One region of the Ideonella azotifigens genome, then DNA from elsewhere that is predicted to be linked to it. Evidence: predicted binding sites of a transcription regulator. Region 1 holds the regulator's gene; each other region holds the start of a gene.
What was found. Region 1 encodes LexA, which represses DNA repair genes until DNA is damaged. Its sites were predicted from a motif close to ACTGTATNNNNATACAGT; they were not measured.
Positions count from the first base shown of each region.

Region 2: the regulator LexA is predicted to act here: its motif matches at 2,228-2,245, upstream of LRH25_RS26870 (PA0069 family radical SAM protein).
Region 3: the regulator LexA is predicted to act here: its motif matches at 2,381-2,398, upstream of LRH25_RS08770 (ATP-dependent helicase).
Region 4: the regulator LexA is predicted to act here: its motif matches at 3,505-3,522, upstream of LRH25_RS10185 (putative DNA modification/repair radical SAM protein).

Region 1 is NZ_JAJNKD010000005.1:185,315-191,044, forward strand. It holds gene LRH25_RS13470 (protein kinase domain-containing protein) at 1-633, shown strand, start outside; gene LRH25_RS13475 (MFS transporter) at 660-1,991, shown strand; gene LRH25_RS13480 (helix-hairpin-helix domain-containing protein) at 2,104-2,442, opposite strand; gene lexA (transcriptional repressor LexA) at 2,496-3,167, opposite strand; gene LRH25_RS13490 (asparaginase) at 3,238-4,197, shown strand; gene LRH25_RS13495 (esterase-like activity of phytase family protein) at 4,296-5,657, opposite strand.
Region 2 is NZ_JAJNKD010000018.1:65,514-71,243, forward strand. It holds gene rpsR (30S ribosomal protein S18) at 1-88, shown strand, start outside; gene rplI (50S ribosomal protein L9) at 101-553, shown strand; gene dnaB (replicative DNA helicase) at 747-2,171, shown strand; gene LRH25_RS26870 (PA0069 family radical SAM protein) at 2,342-3,454, shown strand; gene LRH25_RS26875 (glycoside hydrolase family protein) at 3,688-5,013, shown strand; gene LRH25_RS26880 (hypothetical protein) at 5,462-5,730, shown strand, end outside.
Region 3 is NZ_JAJNKD010000003.1:148,033-153,762, reverse strand. It holds gene LRH25_RS08780 (winged helix-turn-helix domain-containing protein) at 1-320, shown strand, start outside; gene LRH25_RS08775 (diguanylate cyclase domain-containing protein) at 334-2,208, opposite strand; gene LRH25_RS08770 (ATP-dependent helicase) at 2,414-4,486, shown strand; gene LRH25_RS08765 (hypothetical protein) at 4,613-5,029, opposite strand; gene LRH25_RS08760 (hypothetical protein) at 5,265-5,730, shown strand, end outside.
Region 4 is NZ_JAJNKD010000003.1:462,606-468,335, forward strand. It holds gene LRH25_RS10175 (hypothetical protein) at 1-481, opposite strand, end outside; gene LRH25_RS10180 (UdgX family uracil-DNA binding protein) at 651-2,198, opposite strand; gene LRH25_RS10185 (putative DNA modification/repair radical SAM protein) at 2,204-3,484, opposite strand; gene LRH25_RS10190 (hypothetical protein) at 3,697-4,818, shown strand; gene LRH25_RS10195 (VOC family protein) at 4,946-5,365, shown strand; gene LRH25_RS10200 (hypothetical protein) at 5,532-5,730, shown strand, end outside.

The DNA.
Region 1 (5,730 bases):
CTGGCCACGACCATGGGCATCGAACTGCCGGCCAAGGCCCGCGCCCGGCGCCTGCTTGGCCAGGCCTCGGCGTCCGAAGCGACGGCCACCTTGGTGCTGCCCGATCCTGCCAGCGAAGCCCATGCGCAGGACCTGCTGGCGGCCGGCATTGCCGAGGTCACCGAAACCCTGGCGGGCGACGCTGTTGTGCTCAACGAAGTGCTGCGCATGATCCTCGAGACCTTGCTGCGGGCAATGAACTTTCGCCGCGTGGTGCTGGCAACGCGCAGCCCCCGCCAGACCGTGATGACCGCGCGGCTGGCGCTGGGGGAAGGTGCGCCGGAACTGGCGCGCCAGCTCAGCGTGAACCTGCAGCCGACCGGCACGATGGACTTGTTCGCCGCCGCTTGCCTGAAGGGCCTGGACACCCAGATCGCCGATGCCCGTGCGCCTGACCTTCAGGCCCGCCTGCCGGCCTGGTGCCGCGAGGCCGGTGCCAGGAGTTTTCTGCTGATGCCGCTGATGAGCAAAGGCGTGCCGCTGGGCATGATCTACGCGGACCGGGACCGCCCCATCGCGGTGGCGGACCGCGAGCTCAGCCTGCTGCGCACGCTGCGCAACCAGGCGGTGATGGCTTTCAAGACCGCGGGCTAACCCTAGGCCCAGTTAAACTTGAGCGGATGAGCATTTCCGACCCGAAGTCGGCTGGCAGCGCGCGATTGCGCGACCAGCGAGACTACCTGCGCTTGCTGGGCGCCCGTGTGACCGGCGGCGCCGCCAACCAGATGTTGATGGTGGCGCTGGGTTGGCAGATGTATGACCTGACCGGCAGCGCCTGGGAGCTCGGCATGGTCGGTCTTGCCCAGTTCCTGCCGGCACTGCTGTTGACCTTGCCGGCGGGGCACCTCGTTGACCGCCATGACAGGCGCCTGCTGGTGGCTGGCAGCATGAGCCTGCAATGCGTGGTGGCGGCGTGCCTGGCGCTGTCCAGTGTCGGCGGATGGGTCGGGGCCAACCTGATCCTGCTGCTCTCGATGCTGCTGGGCATGGCACGCGCGCTGCAGATGCCAGCCCAGCAAGCCTTGACGCCTACGCTGGTGCCGCCAGCGCTTTTGCCGCGCGCCGTGGCCGCCGCGAGTTCGGCCATGCAGGCCTCCATCATTGCCGGGCCGGCGCTGGGGGGCGCTTTGTATGCGCTCGGCCCCCGTGTCGCCAGCCTGTTCGGCCAGGGCGCAGCGGCGGATGCCGGTGTCGCCGGACAGGCCATGATTGGCGCGCACTGGGGTGCCGCGGTGGTCTACAGCCTGTCGCTGCTGCTGCTGCTTTCGGCGGTGTGGTGCGTGCTGGCGATCCGGCACCGGCCGGTCCAGAGCCTGCGCCCCGCGCCCGATCTGGCGCAGCTGACGGCCGGCATCCGTTTCATCTGGCAGCGGCCAGTGGTGCTGGGTGCCATTTCGCTGGACCTGTTCGCCGTGCTGCTGGGTGGCGCAACCGCCTTGCTGCCGATCTTCGCGCGCGACATCCTGCACACCGGCCCCGAGGGCCTGGGCCTGCTGCGGGCGGCGCCTGCGCTGGGCGCCGTCATCATCGGCGTATGGCTTTCGCGCATGCCCATCACCAGCCGGGCCGGGCATTGGCTGCTGGGCGCGGTGGCGGTCTTTGGTTTTGCGACCATTGCGTTCGCGCTGGCAACCTCGTTCTGGTTCGCCTTTGTGGTGTTGGCCATCAGCGGCGCGGCCGACATGTTCAGCGTGGTGATTCGCCAGTCACTGGTGCAGCTCGAGACGCCTGACGACATGCGCGGCCGGGTCGGCGCGGTGAATTCGGTGTTCATCGGCGCCAGCAACCAGCTCGGCGAGTTCGAATCGGGCGCCACCGCGGCCCTGCTCGGGCCGGTTGGCTCGGTGCTGCTGGGTGGCTTCGGCACGCTGCTCGTCGTGGCGCTGTGGTGGAAGCTGTTCCCGGCGCTCGCACAGCGGGATCGCCTGCAGCCCGAGACGGCACCGGTTTGACGCGGGGTCGGTTTGCGCTGTCAGGCCGCGGCCTGAGAGCGCGCCCAGACCTGCCGCTTCGCGTCAGGCCCCCCGAGGGGGATGAGAAAACTTGGGGCGGCCCTGCGTTTTCTCATGAGCCTTGTGGTTCCGCGTGCCGCGGCGCCGGGTGCAGCTCGCCGTGCACTTGCTTGCGCTGCGCGGTGTAGTCCCACCAGGGCCGGGGCGCGGCGCCCTGCATGAAATCGACAATCGCCATGAAGGTGTCCAGCACGCAAGGGTCCTGGTGCTTGCCGGTCAGTTTCTCCAGTTGGCGGTAAAGCTGCAGCGCGTCGTGCCGGGCCAGTTCGGCCGGATGCAGGATGCCCAGCGCGCGCAAGTCGCCGGCCATCGCCGGGCCCACGTTGGGCAGCTGCTCCAGCCGCTGGCAATCGGCTGCGGAGGCAGCTTTTGGGCTCTTGATCGCGCTCATGGGTTTTGACCTCGTCGGGGGCTCGCCTGCAGGAATACCTCCGGCCAGCGGGGTCAGAACATCATGTTCTGACGCAGCAGGCCCACCGCAATGCCTTCAATCTCGAAGGACTCGCCTGGCCTGACCTGGATGGGTTCGAAGTCCGGGTTCTCGGGCAGCAGCTCGATCAGCCCTGCGCTGCGCTGGAAGCGCTTGACGGTGACTTCATCGTCCAGCCTGGCGACGACGATCTGGCCGTTGCGGGCTTCGCTGGTCTTCTGCACCGCGAGCAGGTCGCCGTCGACGATGCCGGCGTCCCGCATGCTCATGCCCTTGACCTTCAGCAGGTAGTCAGGCCGGCTGGGGAACAGGCTGGCTTCGAGCAGGTAGGTCTGCGAGATGTGCTCCTGCGCCAGGATGGGGTGGCCGGCGGCCACGCGGCCAACCAAAGGCAGCGTGAGCTGCGCCAGGCTGGGCAAGGGCAGCGAAAACTGCTTGCCGCGCGCCTCGTTGAGCGCGCGTAAAGTGCCGCTCTGCAGACGAATGCCACGGGACGTGCCGCCCACCAGTTCGATCACGCCTTTGCGGGCCAGCGCCTGCAGATGTTCTTCGGCCGCATTGGGCGACTTGAAGCCCAGCTCGGTGGCGATTTCGGCCCGCGTGGGTGGGGCGCCAGTGCGTTCGATGGTGGTTTGCACCAGGTCGAGAATCTGCTGCTGCCGGGCGGTGAGCTTGGGACTGTCCATGAGCTTGCAGCCAGCGCGGGCGGGCTGAGGTTGTATCCAGTATCTGTATTTTTATCCAGACTTCCACAAAATGCAAAACGAATCAGTGGCCGTGTCCCATGTGGTGTTGCTGGGAACGGGCGGCACCATCGCCGGCCAGGCCGGCCGGGCCGATGACAACGTCGGCTACACCGCAGGGCAGATCGGCGTGGCGCAACTGCCGGCCGCGGTGCCGGCGCTGTCGCGCTTCTCGCTGCAGGCCGAGCAACTGGTGCAGCTCGACAGCAAGGACATGACGCACGCCGTGTGGCAGCAACTGGCGCTAGCCGTTGAACGACATCTCGCGCGGCCCGATGTGGCCGGCATCGTCATCACCCATGGCACCGACACGCTGGAGGAAACCGCCTGGTTCCTGCAGCGCACGCTGGCGCCGAGCAAGCCGGTGGTACTGACCGCGGCGATGCGGCCGGCGACCGCGCTGCTGGCCGACGGGCCGCAGAACCTGCTGGACGCCGTGACGGTGGCCGCCAGGCCTGGTGTGAGCGGCGTGCTCGCGGTGCTGGCCGGCCGGGTGCATGGGGCGCTGGATGTGCGCAAGTGGCACGGCTACCGCGTCGATGCGTTCAGCTCTGGTGATGCCGGTCCGCTCGCGCTGATCGAAGAAGGCGTGCTGAAGCCCTTGCGGCCCTGGCCGACGGACGAGGCCTTGCCGGCGCGCTGGCAGGCACCGGTGGCCGAGTGGCCGCGGGTGGAGATCCTCGCCAGTCATGCCGGCAGCGACGGTACCTTGGTCGAGGCGCTGCTCGGACTGGGCTGCCGCGGGCTGGTGGTGCAGGGCACGGGCAACGGCACGGTGCACCAGTCGCTGGAGCTTGCTTTGTGCAAGGCAGTCGCACAGGGCGTGGCTGTGCTGCGGGCCAGCCGCTGCCTGGGCGGCGGCGTGGTCGGTGCACCGGCCGACGCATTGCCAAGCGCCGCCGAGCTGACACCGGCCAAGGCGCGGGTGGAGTTGCTGCTGCGCCTGCTGGTGGGCGAGGGCGCAGGCGCTTGATGCGCCCATGAAAAAAAACGATGCGGGTGGCCCCGCATCGGCGCTCAGCTGTCAGCTGTCAAACGATACCGAGCGGCGCGTGATGCGCCGCCTCGGGCTCACTGAGCCGGCTTGAAGACCTGGTTCACGAATGGCGAGCCGCCCAGGTCGTTTTCGTCGAAGGCGAAGACGAAGATCTGGTTCGGGTTGTCCAGGCCGCCTACGTTGGCGAGGAAGTCGTTGTCGTTGGCGATGTAGAGGGTGTGCTTGGTCACGCCGTCGATCACCACGTCGTCGCCGAAGGCCATGCCTTCAAGCTTGGCGGGGATCTGCGTGTCGGCAAAGCCGGCGGCCATCAGCGTGGCGGCGATGTCCAGGAACAGCGTCTTGGTGACGGCAAACGGCTGCAGGTTGGCGGCGCCGCTCAGGTCGCTGATGTCGGTGGCACCGGCCAGGCTGAGCTTCCAGATCTGCTTGATCACCGCCTTGGAGCCATCGCCCAGGCCCTTGCCGTCGCGCTCCAGCACCAGGAATTCGTGGTTGTTCAGCGCCAGCAGTTCGCTGCTGTTGTAGTTCTTGTTGGTGGCGGCCAGGTGGTTGTCGTAGGCGTATTCGTGGGTCGCGCCGGTCTTCACGTCGATGGTGATGATGCGGTTCATGTTGCCGCCGTCACCGCCGTCCTGGATCAGCGGACTTTGCTCGAAGCCGACCAGGGTCTTGCCGTCCGGCGTGATGGCCAGGCCTTCCATGCCCTTGTTGGCCACCCGGCCCGAAGTGTTGCCGCTGATCTCGGCGGCACCTTGTGACGACAGGTTGGCCGCCGTGAACTTGGCCGGCAGCGTGAACATGCCCACGCGCTTGCCGGTCGTGCGGTTGAAGGTGTAGACGTAAGGGCCGTACTCGTCGGTGATGTAGACGAGGTTGGTGCTCTTGGAAACGCGAATGCCTTCCGGGTCAAGGCGAGCGTTCAACGCATCGGTCGAATTGCTGCCGGCAGCGAAGTTGTCCGAGCGGCCGGTGAAGTAGTGCTTCTGGCGGGTGTTCGCGGTGGGCACGGCCGGGCCGTAGTTCAGCGCGTCGGTCGAGAACAGTGGCGTGGTCTTCTGCAGCGTGATGCTCAGATCGAACGGCAGGCTGCCGCTGGTGGCGGGGCTCAGGCTCAGGTCCAGCGTGTGGAAGCGGGGGATGAAGGTGGTCGTGTCGTCCACGGCCGGATTCCACGCATTGGCGTTCGGGCCGCGGTCCGGCATGGCCAGGAAGGTGCTGCCGCCAGCCCAGGCCAGGCCTGAACCGATGCCGCCCAGCAGGTTGGCACTGACGCCGCTTTCCAGCGTGTTGGTGAAGCCGCTCAGGTCGGCGCTGGTGGCGGGCAGGCTGCCCTTGGCGATCAGCGTGACGGCGGCCTGGGCCGGCGACACGGCGGCCAGCGTGGTGAAGGTGGCGGCGGCCAGCGCGAGGGTCGAGATCGTGGCGTTTTTCATGACTGCTGAAGTTCCTCGTAAGAGGCCGGCAGTCTGTGGCGCCCGCGTGACGTCATCGTGACAACGCCGACCG
Region 2 (5,730 bases), on a different contig from region 1:
CGCGTTCTTCCAGCGTCAGCTGACCACCGCCATCAAGCGCTCGCGCTTCCTGGCGATGCTGCCGTACAGCGACATGCACCGCGTCTAAGGAGTCCACACCATGCAAATCATCCTGCTGGACAAAGTGGCCAACCTCGGCAACCTGGGCGACATCGTCAAGGTCAAGGACGGTTACGCCCGCAACTTCCTGATCCCGACCAAGCGCGCCCGCCGCGCCACGGACGCCGCGATCAAGGAATTCGAAGCCCGCCGCGCGGAACTGGAAAAGGTCGCTGCCGAGAAGCTGTCGACCGCCCAGGCCCTGGGCGAGAAGCTGAACGGCGTCACCGTCATCGTCAGCCAGAAGGCTGGCGTTGATGGCCGACTGTTCGGCTCCGTCACCAACGGCGACATCGCCGAAGCCCTGGTCAAGCAAGGCTTCCAGATCGTCAAGGCCCAGGTGCGCATGCCCAACGGCCCGCTGAAGGCGGTTGGCGATTTCTCGGTCAACGTGGCTGCCCACACCGACGTGGTCGTGGAAGTCAACGTCAAGGTCGTCGGCGCCACCGACTGATCCTGGCCCACAGGTCGCAGCTTGGCTGCGACACTGGTGCACGCCCAGAAGGGGCCGGTTTTCGAACCGGCCCTTTTTCTTTTCCGGACGGGCGCTTTCGCAAGGGACGGCCGGTGCTTGTGCACCCGCTTCCCCCAGCTTTTCCACAGGCTTGCGCACACCGTGCCAGGCGCCTGCCTCTTATGATTTGCTGATGTCGACGATCTTCGAAGAACTGGGCGGACGCTCCGCCAAGAGCCGTGACGACGAGGTCGCCAAACTTCGCGTGCCGCCGCATTCCATTGAGGCCGAGCAGTCGGTGCTGGGCGGTCTGCTGCTGGACAACGGTGCCTGGGACCGGGCGGCGGACGTGCTCAGCGAGGGCGATTTCTACCGCTACGAGCACCGCATGATCTTTGGCGCCATCGGCGGCCTGATCAGCACCTCAAAGCCGGCCGACGTCATCACCGTCTTCGAGCGGCTGCAAAACCTCGGCAAGGCCGACGAATGCGGCGGTCTCGGCTACCTGAACGCACTGGCGCAAAGCGTGCCCAGTGCGGCCAACCTGCGGCGCTACGCCGAGATCGTGCGCGAGCGCGCGGTGCTGCGCAAGCTGATCGCCGCCAGCGACGAGATCGCCACCCAGGCCTTCAACCCGCAGGGCAAGCAGGTCTCGCAAATCCTCGACGAGGCCGAAGGCAAGATCTTCAAGATCGGCGAGGAAGGCCAGCGCAGCAAGGGCGGTTTCCAGAGCATGGACCAACTGGTCATGCAACTGATCGACCGGGTCACCGAGCTCGCTGAAAACGGCGCCGAAGACGTGACCGGCGTGCGCACCGGCTTCTACGACATGGACCGCATGACCGCGGGCCTGCAGGGCGGCGACCTGATCATCCTGGCCGCGCGTCCGTCCATGGGCAAGACCGCATTCGCACTGAACATCGCCGAGTACGTGGCCGTCAGCGAAGGTTTGCCGGTGGTCATCTTCTCGATGGAAATGGGCGCCGCACAGCTGGCCTTGCGTCTGGTCGGTTCGCTGGGCCGCATCGACCAGCAGCACCTGCGCACCGGCGCGTTGAAGGATGACGAGTGGGGCCGGCTCACCGAGGCCGTGGACAAGCTCTCAAAGGCTTCGGTGTTCATCGACGAGACCCCTGCACTGAACCCGGCCGAACTGCGCGCCCGTGCGCGGCGCCAGGCCCGCCAATGCGGCAAGCTGGGCCTGATCGTCATCGACTACCTGCAGCTGATGAGCGGCAGTGGCAGCGGCAATGGTGAAAACCGTGCCACCGAAATCTCCGAGATCTCGCGCGGCTTGAAGGCGCTGGCCAAGGAGCTGAACTGCCCGGTGATCGCGTTGTCGCAGCTGAACCGCTCGGTCGAAACCCGCACCGACAAGCGGCCGATGATGTCCGATCTACGCGAATCCGGCGCCATCGAGCAGGACGCGGACGTGATCATGTTCATCTACCGCGACGACTACTACAACAAGGAATCCAAGATTCCTGGCACCGCCGAAATCATCATTGGCAAGCAGCGCAACGGCCCGGTGGGCTCGGTGCACCTCGCCTTCCTGAAGCAATCGACCAAGTTCGACAATCTGGCGCCCGACGCCGCCTACGGCGGCAGCGAATACTGAGCCGCCGTGCCACCGGCTGCGCGGTGGATTCAATGGCTGGCGGCGAGGGATGAAATACTGTATAAAAATACAGCATGCCATCCCGTTTTTCACTCCCGCCAGCTGACGAGTCCCTGGACGATGCGGCCTCGCTGAAGCGCTCGCCATTGCGGCGTTCCACACCCGCACCCATGGCTGCGCCGGTGCCCACGGCGCCCATCACGCTGCAACCGCGCAAGGGCAGGGGCACGACCTGGGCGATTGCGCACCGCTTCAGCCGCGACGAGCGTGAGCCGGTCGACGACGGCTGGGGTGCGCTGGATCAGGCTGTGCAAGCCGAAGAACTGGCGCCGGGCACGCAAGTCATCTTCGAGCATGTCAAATCCATCCTGACCGGCAACGAGTCGCCAGACATTCCGTTCGACCTGTCGATCAATCCGTACCGGGGCTGCGAGCACGGCTGCATCTACTGTTTTGCGCGGCCCACGCACAGCTATCTCAATCTCTCGCCTGGGCTGGATTTCGAGACGCGCATCATTGCCAAGGTGAACGCTGCCGAGCGCCTGCGGGAAACCTTGAGCCGGCCGGGTTACACGCCAGCGCAGCTGAACATCGGCTCCGCAACCGACGCCTACCAGCCGGTCGAGCGCAAGCTGGGCATCACCCGCGCGATCATCGAAGTGCTCTGCGAAGCTTCGCATCCGTTCTCTGTCATCACCAAGTCGGCAGGCATCGAACGCGACCTGGACCTGATCGCGCCCATGGCCGGTGCAGGCCTGGCGGCGGCCTATGTGTCCCTGACCACGTTGGAGCCGGCACTCGCGCGCATCCTGGAGCCGCGCGCCGCTTCACCGCAGCGGCGCCTGAAAACCATCCAGAGCTTGAGCGAGGCGGGTGTACCGGTGGGGGTCAGCGTATCGCCGGTGATCCCGTTCCTGAATGAACCGGAGCTTGAGCGCATCCTGGAGGCGGCCGCACAGGCCGGTGCCGTCTCGGCTTTCAGCATTCCGCTGCGCTTGCCCTGGGAAGTGAATCCGCTGTTCCAGGACTGGCTGCAGACCCACTTCCCGGACAGGGCCGCGCGGGTCATGGCCAGGGTGCGCGAGATGCGGGGCGGCCGCGACAACGACGCTCGCTTTGGCACCCGGCTTCGCGGCGAAGGCGCCTGGGCGGAACTGCTGCGCCAGCGGTTCACGCTCGCGGTGCGCAAGCTGGGTCTGAACAACACCCGGACAGTGTTGGATTTCGGTGAATTCAGACCGCCTGCCAGAGCTGGCGCACTGCACCAATTGAGCTTGTTTTAACCCCATGTTGCACCGCGCCAGTGCGGGTTGACGTGTGGCGTCATGAGAGTTAGGGAGCAAGCGCCAAAAATGCTGGTGTCATGACGCTGCGCTGCGTAGAGTGGTAACCGTACGTCATCGGTGTAGTCGTAGGTGACGGTTAGCAAGCTTCAGATGACAAATGTCACGGTGGCTTGTTTCGGCAACGGTGACCCGCATGCCGCCTGTTTGACCGGCGGCCAGGAGATTCAAATATGAAGAAGCAGGACATTTCGCAAGCAGGCGTCACGCCGATCGGCGTGCAACATTGCGCGGCGATTTTGAGCCGTGCCGCGCTTGCCCTTTGTCTGGCTGGCGGCGTGGCCAGTGCTGTCCACGCCGCAGGCACCGCCACGGCAACGCCCGCACCCGAAGTGCAGGTGACCTCTCGCTACATCATCGACTATGAGTTCGATTGGGGTCGCGACGGCACCTACTGCTCGACCTGCAACAGCGGAGCCGGCAATTCACGGTTGGCCTACACCGACTTGACCAACAATCTTTGGGTAGGTCAGGTCGATTTCCAGACGGGCAAGTTCAAGCCGCTGGACGGTCGTGGCCAATTGGTCGACACCCACACCGCCTTGCCGACCGACTTCGGCAATGGCCCGGAATGGATGTTCTCAGCGCTGGGCTCCCAGCTGGTCTACACCAGGTACCAGCCGGACGTAGATCCGCCGACGGCAGACAGCACAGGGTTGGGGATTGCCAGCCAAAACGCCGACGGCACCTGGGCCGCGGGATTCTTGCCAAACGGCATGCAGCGGCAGTCGCCGATTGGCACGCTGGACCTCAGCGACACCCTGCCGCGCATCCAGTACCAGGACTACAACAAGGTCAAGACTTACTGGCGGCAGTCTGCCAGTTCAACAGAAGCCCAGGTGCCGACCAAAGGCTTCAATGGTGGGTCACGCCGTTGGGTTCCCGGCACACACAGCATCATCCTGACGGGCCTGGGTACCCGCAAGACTTCGGGTCAGGGTTACCGGCAGGTCTACTTGTACGACACCGATACCGACACCTTGACCCAGATCACGGACGATGCTTCGAACCAGGTGGGTGCCATGATGTGGCAGGCGCCTGAGTTCAATAACGAGTACGTTTTCTTCACGGTGAAAGACGGCACGCAACTGGTCGTCTATCGCAAGTTGCCGAACGCCGCCGGTGTGGCCGCCTGGACGCCGGTGGCCACCTTGGCTGCACCGTCCAATTCGCCCTACATCTGGTCGCCGGAATATTTTGTGTACAACGGGAAGTCGTACATCTTCTTCCAGATGAACACTACCAGCGACTCCACCAACCTCACCCAACCGAGTACCTTGGGGATGATGGGCATCCTGCCGGGAAATTCGGCATTGACCTTGCTGACGCCCCCGGACGCTCCGGCGCGCGTGCGCATGGACCCGGAGTACTTCATCACCGCCGGGGGGCCGTTCATCTATTACAACCGCTACAAGCTGCAGACCGACACGATGCCATCAGTTCCTGAGGGTGTGTGGCGTGTCGATACCCAGCTGGGTGGCGAATCATCCACCAAATGAGCCAGGTAAATGTTCCTGCATGACTTGCCGATAGTGTCGGCAAATTGACAAAAAAGGCGGCCTGCGGGTCGCTTTTTTAATTTCCGATCCAGCGGTGCATCACCAAGCGAATTGGCGAGACATATTGGCATCTTCCCCAAAGCTGAGGAAGTACCCCACAATGGTGGATTGCCATCAAAAAAAATCCGTGTAAATTCGATATCTGAACGTCGACTCAGCAGTATCGGTGGGCGCCCGCGGTTGTAACTCGATTCGAGGCTGCAACTTCAACTTGTGACATGCGAGCAGTGGCCAAACTGCTCCTGCCAGCGGCATGGCCGCAGAGGTCAACATGATGGCTCAGAACCCCTTATGCATCCCTGTAGAGAGCGTAGTTTGCAACTCTGCGGTTGAGTATTCAAAGCAAACTGTCCGCCATTTGACAAAGCGGGCCAGATGGCGTGTTGCCATGATGTCTGTTTTGTTGTTGGCCGGCCAGGTCGCCTCGGCCAAGAAGGAAGGGCCAGCCCCGGAAGTCCAGGTGACGCCCAACTACATCGTCGACTTCGAATTCGACTGGGGACGAGACGGCGTGGACTGCCCGACCTGCAACCACGGCTCCGGCAATTCGAGACTGGCCTTCACCGATCACAACTATCGGCTGTGGGTGGCGCCCCTGGACATCAAGACCGGCAAGTTTCTGCCGGACAATGGCAAGGGCACGCAGGTCGACAGCCA
Region 3 (5,730 bases), on a different contig from region 1:
TGCGGGTCGTCTGGCACCTGGCACTGGCCTGGGCGGCATTGGCGATGGCGGATTTCCCCGCGGCGCTGGAAGCTTCGCAACAGGCCATGGCAGTGAACGCCGAATTCGCCACCGCCTACCTCACAGGCACCGCCGCAGCGCAGCAGTTGGGCGCGACCGCCCTGGTTCAGCGCTGGGTCACCTTCCTGCGCGAGCGCAGCGCATTCGACAGCCTGGCCGCGGTACAAGCACGCCTGCCACCCGCCACCGAACCGGCGCACCGCCAGCAAATGGTCCAGTTGCTGGCGCTCCTGCGGGCTGCCGGCTTGCCGCCCCGGTGAAACCCATCCAGCTTCAGGCGTGCGCCTCGCCACGGCCGGCGCGGCGCCTGGCCTTGTCGTCGTACATGGCCCGGTCGGCGTCCTGGATCAGCTGGTCCAGGTCATCGTCCCCGCCGAAGAACAGCCGGACGCCGATGCTCGCGCCGACGCAGGAGGCCATGCCCATGCTCAGCAGCCACGGCTGCGCCAGGGCCTGGGCGATCTTCTCGCGCACGCCGTCGGCAGCCTCGCTGGCCACGGCAAGTTCCTGGCCCAGGTTCTCGCAGATCACGACGAACTCGTCGCCGCCCAGCCGGGCCACGGTGTCACTCTCGCGCACGGCGCTGCGCAGCCGCCGCGCCACCTCCACCAGCAAGCGGTCACCGGCGTCGTGGCCGTGGCGGTCGTTGAGCTCCTTGAACTGATCCAGATCGATGAACAGCACGGCGCCGTGGCTGTTCAGCCGGCGGCTGTTCTGCTGCGCGTGGCGCAGCCGGTCCAGCAGCAGGCGGCGGTTGGGCAGCCGGGTCAAGGGGTCATGGAAGGCCAGGCTGCGCACCTCTTCTTCCATCGCCTTCTGGCGGCTGATGTCGCGCGCGATCTTCGAGGCGCCGATCAGCTCGCCGGCCTGGTCGACCAGCGGCGAGATGGTCACCGACACCGGCACGCGCCTGCCGCTCTTGTGCAGCCGCTCGGTCTCGAAGTGCTCGACCGGCTCGCCGCCGCGCAGACGCTCGATGATGGCCTCCTCCTCGTCGCGCCGCTCGGGCGGGAACAGGCGCTGCAGCGGCTGGCCCAGCATCTCGGCCGCGCTGTAGCCGAAGATCTGCTCGGCGCCGCGATTCCAGCTGGTGACCTTGCCGTCCAGCGTCTTCGAGACGATGGCGTCCTGCGAGGATTCGACGATGGCCTCGAAGCGGCGCTGCGCAGCGTCCAGCTGCCGGCGCGAGACGCGGCGCAGCTGCAGCAACGCAAAGCCGGCCACTGCCAGCGTGCTCACGGCCAGCAGCACGATGCTGGTGTCCACGCGGTTCCAGCCGCTCGGGAAATCCGCCTCCGGCAGGCCAACCACCAAGTACAGCGGAAGGCCGCGCAGCTTGCGGTAGGCATTGATGCGCGAGACGCCGTCCAGTGCGGTGGCGGCCACGTATTCACCGGCATCCGGCCGCGCCGCAATCGCTTCGCGCAGCTGCTGCGACACCTCGCTGCGGCCGATGCCGCTGCGCCCGCTGTCCGGCCAGGGCTGGCGGTAGACCAGCGCCAGTCCGGCGGTGCGCAGCGTGGCCGCGCCGTGCGCGCCCAGGTCCACGTCGCGGAACACCGGGCCGAACAGGTCGACCGGCAGGTCCGCGCTGACGATGCCGAGGAACTCGCCCTGCCTTCCTTGCAGCGCCCGGCTCAGCATCATCACCCACGTCCCGGTTTCGTCATGCCGCACCGGCCCGGCGATCAGCAGGCCGGGCTCGCCGCCCTGGCGGGCACGCACGAAATCCTCCCGTTGCGCGAAGTGCTGCGCCGCGCTGCGCCCGACCTGGCCTTGCCCGTAGCGCAGCTGGCCCATCGCGTCCACCACCGTCATGCCGACGATCTCCGGCGCCGCGGCGCGGTAAGCCTGCAGCTCGCGCTCGGCATCGAACGGGCTGCTGGCGTCGTCCAGCAAATGGTCCACCGCGTGGTAGGCGGCCACCTGCAGCATCAGGTCGATCTTGGTGAACACGTCCGTCACCCGGCCTTCGAGCAACCTCGCCAGGTTCTGCGTGGCGGCCGCGGCCCGCTCGCGCTGGCGCACCCGCTCCTGCCAGATGGACACCCCTGCCAGCGCCATCAGCAACATGACCACCAGCACCGCCACGATGGCGTAGGGCAGCCAGTCGGACAGTCGCCGGGATGGGGGTCTTGGAACGGGCATGCGGCCTCATCTGCTGCGCCACGGCCGTCTCGCGCGTGGATGGCGGTAGGCCCCCGCGCGGCCCGCGGGCCTCGGTGGGGCTCGCGGCTTGTCCTGTCGGCCGACGTGAATCGGCGAAGTGTTACACGGACACCGGCAGCGAACCAAGCCGCCGCCAGGCCGCCCCATCCAGACTGTTGATTCATCCAGTATGCTCGCAGCCGCGATGCAGACCCTGACCCGACCCGACGTGCCACCGCCCTCCGGCACCGACCCGCTGGCCGCGCTGAACGATGCCCAGCGCGAGGCCGCCAGCCACCTCGGCGGCCCGCTGCTGGTGATCGCCGGCGCAGGCTCGGGCAAGACGCTGACGCTGGCCGCCCGCGTGGCCCACCTGGTGCTGAACGGCGCCGACCCGCAGCGCCTGCTGCTGCTCACGTTTTCGCGCCGCGCCGCACAGGAACTGCAGCGCCGCTGCGCCGCCTTGCTGCACCAGGCGCTGGGCCTGAAGCCCACCCAGGCCGCGCCGGTGCTGCCCTGGGCCGGCACCTTCCACAGCGTGGGCGCGCGGCTGCTGCGCGAGCAGGCGCTGGCCATCGGCCTGTCCGAGCAGTTCACCGTGCTGGACCGCGGCGACGCCGAGGACCTGATGGCCCTGGTGCGCCAGCAGCGCGGCCTGGCCGCCACCGCCAAGCGCTTCCCGATGAAAGGCACCTGCCTGTCCATCTACTCGCGCTGCGTCAACAGCCAGAGCGCCGTCGGCCCGGTGGTGCAGCAGGTCTTCCCGTGGTGCCAGGACTGGGTGGACGAGCTGCAAGCCCTGTTCGCCGACTACGAAGCCGCCAAGCAGGACCAGCAGGTGCTGGACTACGACGACCTGCTGCTGTGGTGGCACACGATGATGCAGGAGCCGGCCATCGCCGGCCCGCTTTCCGAGCGCTTCCAGCACGTGCTGGTCGACGAATACCAGGACACCAACCGCCTGCAGGCCGGCATCCTGCGCGCGCTCAAGCCTGGCGGCGGAGGTGTCACCGTGGTGGGTGATGACGCGCAAGCCATCTACGGCTTCCGCGCCGCCGAAGTGCGCAACATCCTGGACTTCCCCGGCCAGTATTCGCCGGCCGCGCGCATCGTCACGCTGGATCGCAACTACCGCTCCACGCAACCCTTGCTCGACGCCGCGAACGCGGTCATCGCGCTCGCACCCGAGCGCTTTGCCAAGACGCTGTGGACCGACCGCGCCTCGGCCGAGAAGCCACGCCTGGTGACCGTGGAAGACGAGCCCACGCAGGCGCGCTGGGTCTGCGAGCAGGTGCTGGCCCGCCGCGAGCAGGGGCTCACGCTGATGCGCCAGGCGGTGCTGTTCCGCAGCTCGCACCACAGCGCCGCGCTGGAGCTGGAACTCGCGCGCCGGCGCATTCCGTTCGTCAAGTACGGCGGCCTGAAATTCCTCGAGGCCGCGCATGTGAAAGACGTGCTGGCGGTGCTGCGCTGGGCCGAAAACCCGCGCAACCGCCTGGCCGGCCTGCGCGTGGCGCTGCTGGTGCCCGGCATCGGCCCGGCGCATGCACGCCGGCCGCTGGACACGCTCGCCGCCGCCGCGGACCCGGGCGCTGCGATGGCGACCTGGCAACCGCCCGCGGCCGCCACCGTCGAATGGCAGGCCCTGGCCACGCTGTGGCTGGCGCTGCGCCGCGGCGAACCCGGCTGGCCCGGCGAGCTGCAGGCGATTGCCGACTGGTATGCCCCGCAGCTGGAGCGCCTGCACGAACACGCCGCCGCCCGCCAGACCGACATCGACCAGCTCGTGCAACTGGCCCGCGGCCAGCGCAGCCGCGAGCGTTTCCTCACCGAGCTGGCGCTGGACCCGCCGGAGGCCAGCAGCGACAACGCCGGTGACCCGTCACTGGACGAGGACTACCTGATCCTCTCCACCATCCACGCCGCCAAGGGCCAGGAATGGCAGGCCGTGACGCTGCTGAACGTCGTGGACGGCTGCGTGCCCGGCGACCTCGGCGTGGGCACCACGGCCGAGCTGGAGGAAGAGCGCCGGCTGCTCTACGTGGCCATGACCCGCGCCCGCCAGCACCTGGACCTGATCGTGCCTCAACGCTTCTACGTGACCCAGCAGCACCGCCACGGCGACCGCCACATGTACGGTGCCCGCAGCCGCTTCCTGCCGCCCGAGCTGCTGCCGCTGTTCACACACGCCACGCCGCGCGCCGACGGCAGCGAACCCACGCGCCCGACCACCCAGGTCATGGACCTGCGCGAGAAGCTGCGCAGCCGCTGGGGCTGAGCACGCGTCAACGGCGCATGCCCGCCCCGACCTGCCGAAGGCGCCGTGTCGCCCGGCGTGGCGTTGATCACCCGCGGCGAGGCCATGCTGGCTTGGGCGTAGACGCGCAAGCCAGCGGAGTTCGGGTCACGGCGTCGGCAGGCCAGCGCGAACAACAAAGGCACAGCCTTCGCTGGTCCGCTCGAACGAGATGTGTTGGGTGAGGCCCGTCTCAAGGAGGACCTGGATTTCCCACGGGCCGGTTTGCTGGATTCTCTCCACCCACCAGGTGTCCCGCTCCTTCCGGCCGAGCTCGAAATACTGGGCGGACGGCCGGCCGGGTTGGTATGCCTCGAACGGCTCTTCGAGGAAATAGACGATGAGGCCGTTGCCGCCGACGGCACACCATCTTTCGCCACGATCGATGATGGCCGTGTGGGGGTCGCCGTAGAAATCACCGATCTCGGTGGGCCTTGCACCTTCGCGCATCAGCCACACCGTCTCGTATTCATGCGAAAGACGAAAGCGGGCCGAGTGTGCGAGTTGTCGGACGGGGTCGCGCATGACGGGTCGATGAATGTGATGTTGAAAAAAGTGGCCGCGGTTGCCATGCTCCCGGCGTGGCGCCCTTCTACCCTCCGTACGAGATGGCGCGCCTCAAGCAGACACCGCAGTGACGAATCCCTCGCGGTGACCTGTTGGCAGCCTCTCTGCGGCCTGGTCCTACACAGCGGCACCTGGCACCGGGCGACACTTGCCTCAAGTCCTTGACCTTCTCCGGCGTCCGGCCCCGTCCTCCATGAACCATGCCTGGCAATTCTTCCGCGCCGGTGGCGTCGACCAGGTGCTCATCACCAGCGGTGATGACATCGCCCACCTGCGCGAACTCGACCAGAAGCTCTGGGTCGCCCTCGCCTGCCCGACCCGTGGCACCCACTTCGACCCGCGCACGCTGGACCTGATCGACACCGACCACGACGGCCGCATCCGCGCGCCCGAGTTGCTGGCCGCCTGCGAATGGGCCTGCGAACGGCTGGCCGATCCGCAGCAGCTGGTGCGCGGCGGCGAGCGCCTGGCGCTGGCCTCGCTGGCCGACAACGAAGAAGGCCGCGCACTGGCCGAAGCAGCCCGCCACACGCTGGCCCGCCTCGACGAAGCCCAAGCCAAGGCCAGCGACATCGGCCTGGAAGCCATTGCCGAGCGCCAGCAGCACCTGGCCGAAGAACGGCTGAACGGCGACGGCATCGTCACTGCCGCAACCGCTG
Region 4 (5,730 bases), on a different contig from region 1:
GGTAGTCACCGACCACTTGACCTTTGGCGTTGATCGAATAGGCGTGACCGTATTCCGCGTCGACTGGTATTCCTAGATCTGTTCGACCCTCGCCCTGAATCCCAGTAACAAAGGGCCTTCCTCGTGTGCTGGAGCCTGCAATCATTCCGCGGTTATTTACCGCGTTGACCGACTGGACCGGATCGCCCCCGATGGGATGATTGTTCCTGCCATTCGGCCCTGTGAGGTACGCCGTGTGTCCATCACCGCCGGCGGCGCCAGAACTGGCGATCCAGCCTTTGTCATTCAATCCACCAAGCTGGATGAAGGACACTCCTTGAGGCTCAAAGTCCAAGGCTTCATACCGTGTTTGGGCGTAGGCCGATGTCCCAAGGGCTACACCTGTCAACTCGAGCAAAGTGACCAGCCATTGGCGCTTCCGAAAATTCACTGTTGTTTCCTTGAGTTGTGAGCCTCGAAGATCACACTGTGTGATCAGCATGTTGGGCCGTACTTCTGCAGAGCAGTCTTCTATCACATGAAATGCTGTTTGAGCGTGGTCGGTCCATCCATCAACGGGATGACATGAACCTCCGCCAAGGCTTGCCGTGACGGGGTGTCAACTTGCCGCTCCGTCGCGACGCGACGCGATGGAAATGCTGTGTTTTTGTTCACTCAAGTGCCTGATCCTTCGGAAGGGGACCAGATTGGGGCCTGACCCCAGCAAATGGAGATGCGTGCCGTAGGTCTAAGAGCCACTGTTCAAAGGCCGCGTCATGTTCGCTGATCGGCATGCGCAGCAAGGCCGATGGATGCAGCGTCACCAGCACCGGCAAGCCGTCTGCCCGGGTGAACCACTGGCCGCGGGCGGTGGTCACTTTCACGCCGGGGCCCAGCAGCGCGCGGGTGGCGGTGGCGCCAAGGGCGATGGCGGCTTGCGGTTTCAGCAAGGCGATCTCGGCTTCCAGCCAGTGCAGGCAGGCCTGGGCTTCGCTGAGCGCCGCCGTCTTGTGCAGGCGCCGTTTGCCGCGCAGCTCGAACTTGAAGTGCTTGACGGCGTTGGTGAGGTAGAGCTCGTCGCGTTGCCAGTGCAGCGCTTCGAAAGCCCGGTCCAGCAGCTGGCCGGCGGGGCCGACAAACGGGCGGCCTTGCAGGTCCTCCTGTTCGCCGGGTTGCTCGCCGACGATCATCAGCTGTGCCTCGCGCGAGCCTTCGCCAGGCACAGCTTGGGTGGCGCAGGCGCCGATGGGGCAGGCGCGGCAGCGTTCGGGGCCATCGCGCACGAGGTCCCAGTCGATGGGGGTGCTGGCGGCAATGCCTTCGTGCAGCAAGGTGGGCGGGGAGATCACCAGTGCCGAAGAGGCTGCCGGGCGACGGTGCGCGGGTACCGTGCCGCCTTGATCGACCATGCGGCCGCTGCGCGCCTCGGCCTGGGCCACCAGCGGCTGGATCAGCGCCGCCTCGGGCAGGTTGTGCCAGTAGCGGCGCGGCATCTCCTTTTGCATCGTCTTCAGCTTCAGCCGCGCAGGGTTGAAGATGTGGCCGTAGTAGGTGAGCCAGAGCTGTTCGCCGGCATCGGCCGCGGGGGCATCTTCCCGCTGCGCGCCGGGGCCGAACGCGAGGGCGTGGCCGTCCCAGCGCACGCAGCGCGAAGGCGTCAGGATGGCCCAGCGCATCTGCGCAAAGCGGCGCGCAAAAAACGGCGCGGTGGCTTCGACGATGTGGTGCTCTGGCTCGAACCAGGCGACATGCCAGCGGCTACCGTCCTCTTCCTGCGATGGCCCGTCGGCGGCGAGGGGCCGGAAGCGCACGAAGGCCGTCATCTTGTGCTGCTCGCGTGTGACCGCGCGGGCCATCTGCTCGGCGCGCAGGCGGTCAGCGTCCAGCGGGTCGCTGCGCAGGCCGGGTTCGCGCTGCAGGCGCCACAGCAGCCGGTAGAGCAGCGCGAAGCGGGCGTTGTCGGCATGCAGGGCCACGCTCTCGCAGAGGGGGATGAAAAAGGCCGGCACCGCGAGCGGTGCGGCGTTTTTTCCAGCCGGGTTCACCGCGAATGGCTCACTCGGTTCAGCCAGGGCAAACAGGTCAGCTGAGGCCGCGGTCGCGACCTGCCAGCGCACGCTGTCCGGCGGCACGGCTTGCTGGCACAGGCGCCTTGCAGCGGCACGAAAACCTGCCAGGTCGGCCTCGTGCGCGAGCTGCACGGTGTGATCAAGCGGCATGGCGTTCAGACGACTGCTTCAGCGTCGAACAACGAAGCCTGTTGCGGTGCCGGCCGCAGCCGTGCCGCGAGGTCCTGCGCTTCCAGCAGCGCGCCGGGATGATGGTCCGGCAGCACGACAAACGGCATCACGTTTTTTAGCGGCACGCGCAGCCGGCGCAAATCGTCGGCACGGACCAGGCGGCTGCGCCTGGCGGCCAGCAGTTTTTCAACTGTCTTCACGCCCAGGCCGGGCACGCGCAGCAGCATCTCCCTGGGGGCGCGATTCAGGTCGACCGGGAAGCGCTCGCGGTGGGCCAGGGCCCAGGCCAGCTTGGGGTCCATGTCCAGCGCCAGCATGCCCTGCCCGGCTGGCACGATCTCGTCGTGCGCAAAGCCGTAGAAGCGCATCAGCCAGTCGGCCTGGTAGAGCCGGTGCTCGCGCACCAGCGGCGGTGCCTGCGAGGGCAGGGCGAGCGATGCGTCGGGAATGGGGCTGAAGGCCGAGTAGTACACGCGGCGCAGCCGGTAGGCACCGTAGAGCGTGGCGCTGGTGACCAGGATGGCGCGGTCATCGGTCGCGTCCGCGCCGACGATCATCTGCGTGCTCTGGCCGGCCGGCGCGAAGACCGGCGGTGCCGCGCGTTTGGGCCTCAGTCCGGCCAGCGAGACGACGGCTGGCGGCGGCGCGGCTGCCTCCCTGGCGTCGTCGATGTGCACGCGCAGCCTGGCCATCGAGCGGCGAATGGCCCGGCCGTCCTTCTCGGGCGCCAGCTGAGCCAGGCTTTCCGCGGTGGGCAGCTCGATGTTGATGCTGAGCCGGTCGGCGTAGCGGCCGGCCAGCGCCAGCAGCTCGGGACTGGCTTCGGGGATGGTCTTCAGGTGGATGTAGCCGCGAAAGTCGTGCTCCTCGCGCAGCACCCTGGCCACTTCGACCACCTCGGCCATCGTGTGGTCCGCGCTGCGCACGATGCCGGAGCTGAGGAACAGGCCTTCGATGCAGTTGCGCCGGTAGAAGTCCAGCGTCAGCTGCACCACCTCGTCCACCGTGAAGCGGGCGCGTGGCACGTTGCTGGTCACGCGGTTGACGCAATACAGGCAGTCGTAGAGGCAGTAGTTGGTCAGCAGCACCTTCAGCAGCGAGATGCAGCGGCCGTCCGGCGCATAGCTGTGGCAGATGCCGGCGCCTTCGGTCGAGCCGATGCCGCGGCCGCCGACCGAGTCGCGCGGCTTGCTGCCGCTGGAGGCGCAGGAGGCGTCGTACTTGGCGGCGTCGGCCAGGATGGCGAGTTTGCGTTGCAGGTCCACGGAGCTGTTGGGTGTTTGGGGCTGGATGAATATACAGTTATCGACTGCCGCAGCCTTCCATTCCCCTCCGTGACGCAGGGGCCGGTCTGAACCATGCCTGCTCGGCGGATCACGGCAGACCAGCGGCAGCCAAGCGCGGCCGGATGGCGGATGCGCTGCCGGCGTGCTGCCAGACAATCGTCCGGCGAACGACCACCTTCCTGACCCGACCCATGGCTCAACTGCTTTACAGCGCCAAGACGGCCGATGGCCGCGACCGGCAAGGCTTTGTCGAAGCCGACAGTGCACGCGCGGCGCGCGACCAACTGCGTGCCCAGGGGCTGCGGCAAGTCGTGCTGCACCAGGAGGTGGCGATCAGCCAGGACGAGGCCAGCCTGCAAGGCCTGAGCGCGGCCGACAAGGCAGAACTCGCAAAGCTGCACCTGCACTTCCGCGAGCGGCCCGGCCTGCTGCCCTTGCTGCAGGTCGTGGCGCGCAAGAACCGCGTCTGGCTGATGGTGGACGCCCTGCTGCTGGCGGGCGGCATCTGGGCCCGCAGCCCGGCGTGGATGCTGATCGCCGTGGCCTTGCTGGCGCTGCCGTTCGCCCCGGCCTTGTGGCGCTACCGCCATGCCGACCGTTACCAGCAACTGCTGAAGGCCCATGCACTCGGCCGCTGGCCTGAGATGGTGGGCCTGGCGGGCCGGCTGCGCAGCGCCAGTGAACTGGCCGCGAATCTGGACTTCGACCTGGACGTGCGGATTGCGTCGGTGCGTGCCCGCCAGGGCGACCTGCCCGGCGCACTGGAGGACCTGGCCGACTGGCAGTCTCGGCTGGTCATCCACCCCGGGCTGTATGAGACCCGGCTGGCTGCTGTGTACGCCGCCGGCGGCGACCGTGCGGGGTTTGTGCAGGCCATGGGCCAGGCGCAGGCCTTGTCCGGCGACGAGCCAGCCCGCGTGCTGGACCATGCGCTGGCCCAGGCCCGCTTTGGCGACCTGGCGCGTGCCGAGGCCTTGATGGCCGGCCTGGACCTCTCGCTGCTTCCGCCGATGGCAGAAGGTTTTGTCGCCTGGACCCAGGGGCTGATCGCGATGCGCCGCGGCAGGCCCGGTGCGCTGGGGCTGCTCAGCCAGGCCGTGGCGGCCTTCCTGCAACGCAGCGACTCGCCCGCCGTGTGGACCGCGCTGGCCTTTTGCAGCTGCGACCAGGCCATGGCCCTGCACGCCGCCGGCCAGAAGGCCCAAGCCAAGGCAACGCTGAAAAATGTCATGCCGGTGCTGCGTGCCCATGCAGACGCGCCACTGCTGGCCGTGCTCAGGCGCGACTTCATGGCGGGCGAGTCCGGCAGGTAACCGTCCACGCGCCGGGCAAACCCTTGGTCTAAAACGGCTGAGGCCTGTCGAAACCGCCGGCCCTTGTTCGACGTGGAAATGCAAGCCGTCCCCGGGCTTGCGTTCCCATTCACGTCAAGGAGCCACGATGCCGCACCCCATTGCCTACCTCGCCTTCCCCGGCCAATGCGCCGAGGCCATGCAGTTCTACGCAGGTGTGCTGCAAGGCAGCCTGAAGCTGCTGCGCAACGCCGACCTGCCGGCGGACCAGCGCATGCCGGGCTTCACGGCCGATGCGGTGATGCATGCGGCGCTGACGCTGCCAGGCGGCGGCGATCTGTATGCCGGCGATGTGCCGCCCGGCATGCCGTACGAGGGTGTGAAAGGCGTGTCACTGACCCTGAACTTCGACACGGTGGCCGAAGCCCAGCGCACTTTCGAGGCCCTGGCCGAAGGCGGACGGACCACCATGGCCTTGCAGCCTCAGTTCTGGGCCCGGATCAACGGCATGTTGGTGGACCGCTTCGGCGTGGCCTGGATCGTCAATGGCGAGCTGAATCCGATGTGAGGCGCCTGAAGGCTGGAAAGGCCGGGTGGCGGCCGCGCCGAAGGTGACAGTTTGTGTCAGGTACGCGATCTGCTGATGACGGGCAAACGGCGCTTGCCGCCCCTGTTTGGTCAGCTCTTTTGCGCCCACCTCACGATCCATGGCTTCTTCGATGTTTCGCCCCAAGATGTCCGACGCTCGCGCTCAACAAGGATTTGTCGAGGCGGTCAGCGATCGCCATGCCAGTGACTGGGTGGACATCGACGGGCCGGCAGAGATCGTCTTCGGCAAGGACCTGCCAGTCGCTGCGGCACCTGCGGTGCCGGCCGGCCGGCTGGGGCTGGACCTGGCGACCAAAGCCGAGCTCGAGCGCTTGAGCCTGCGCT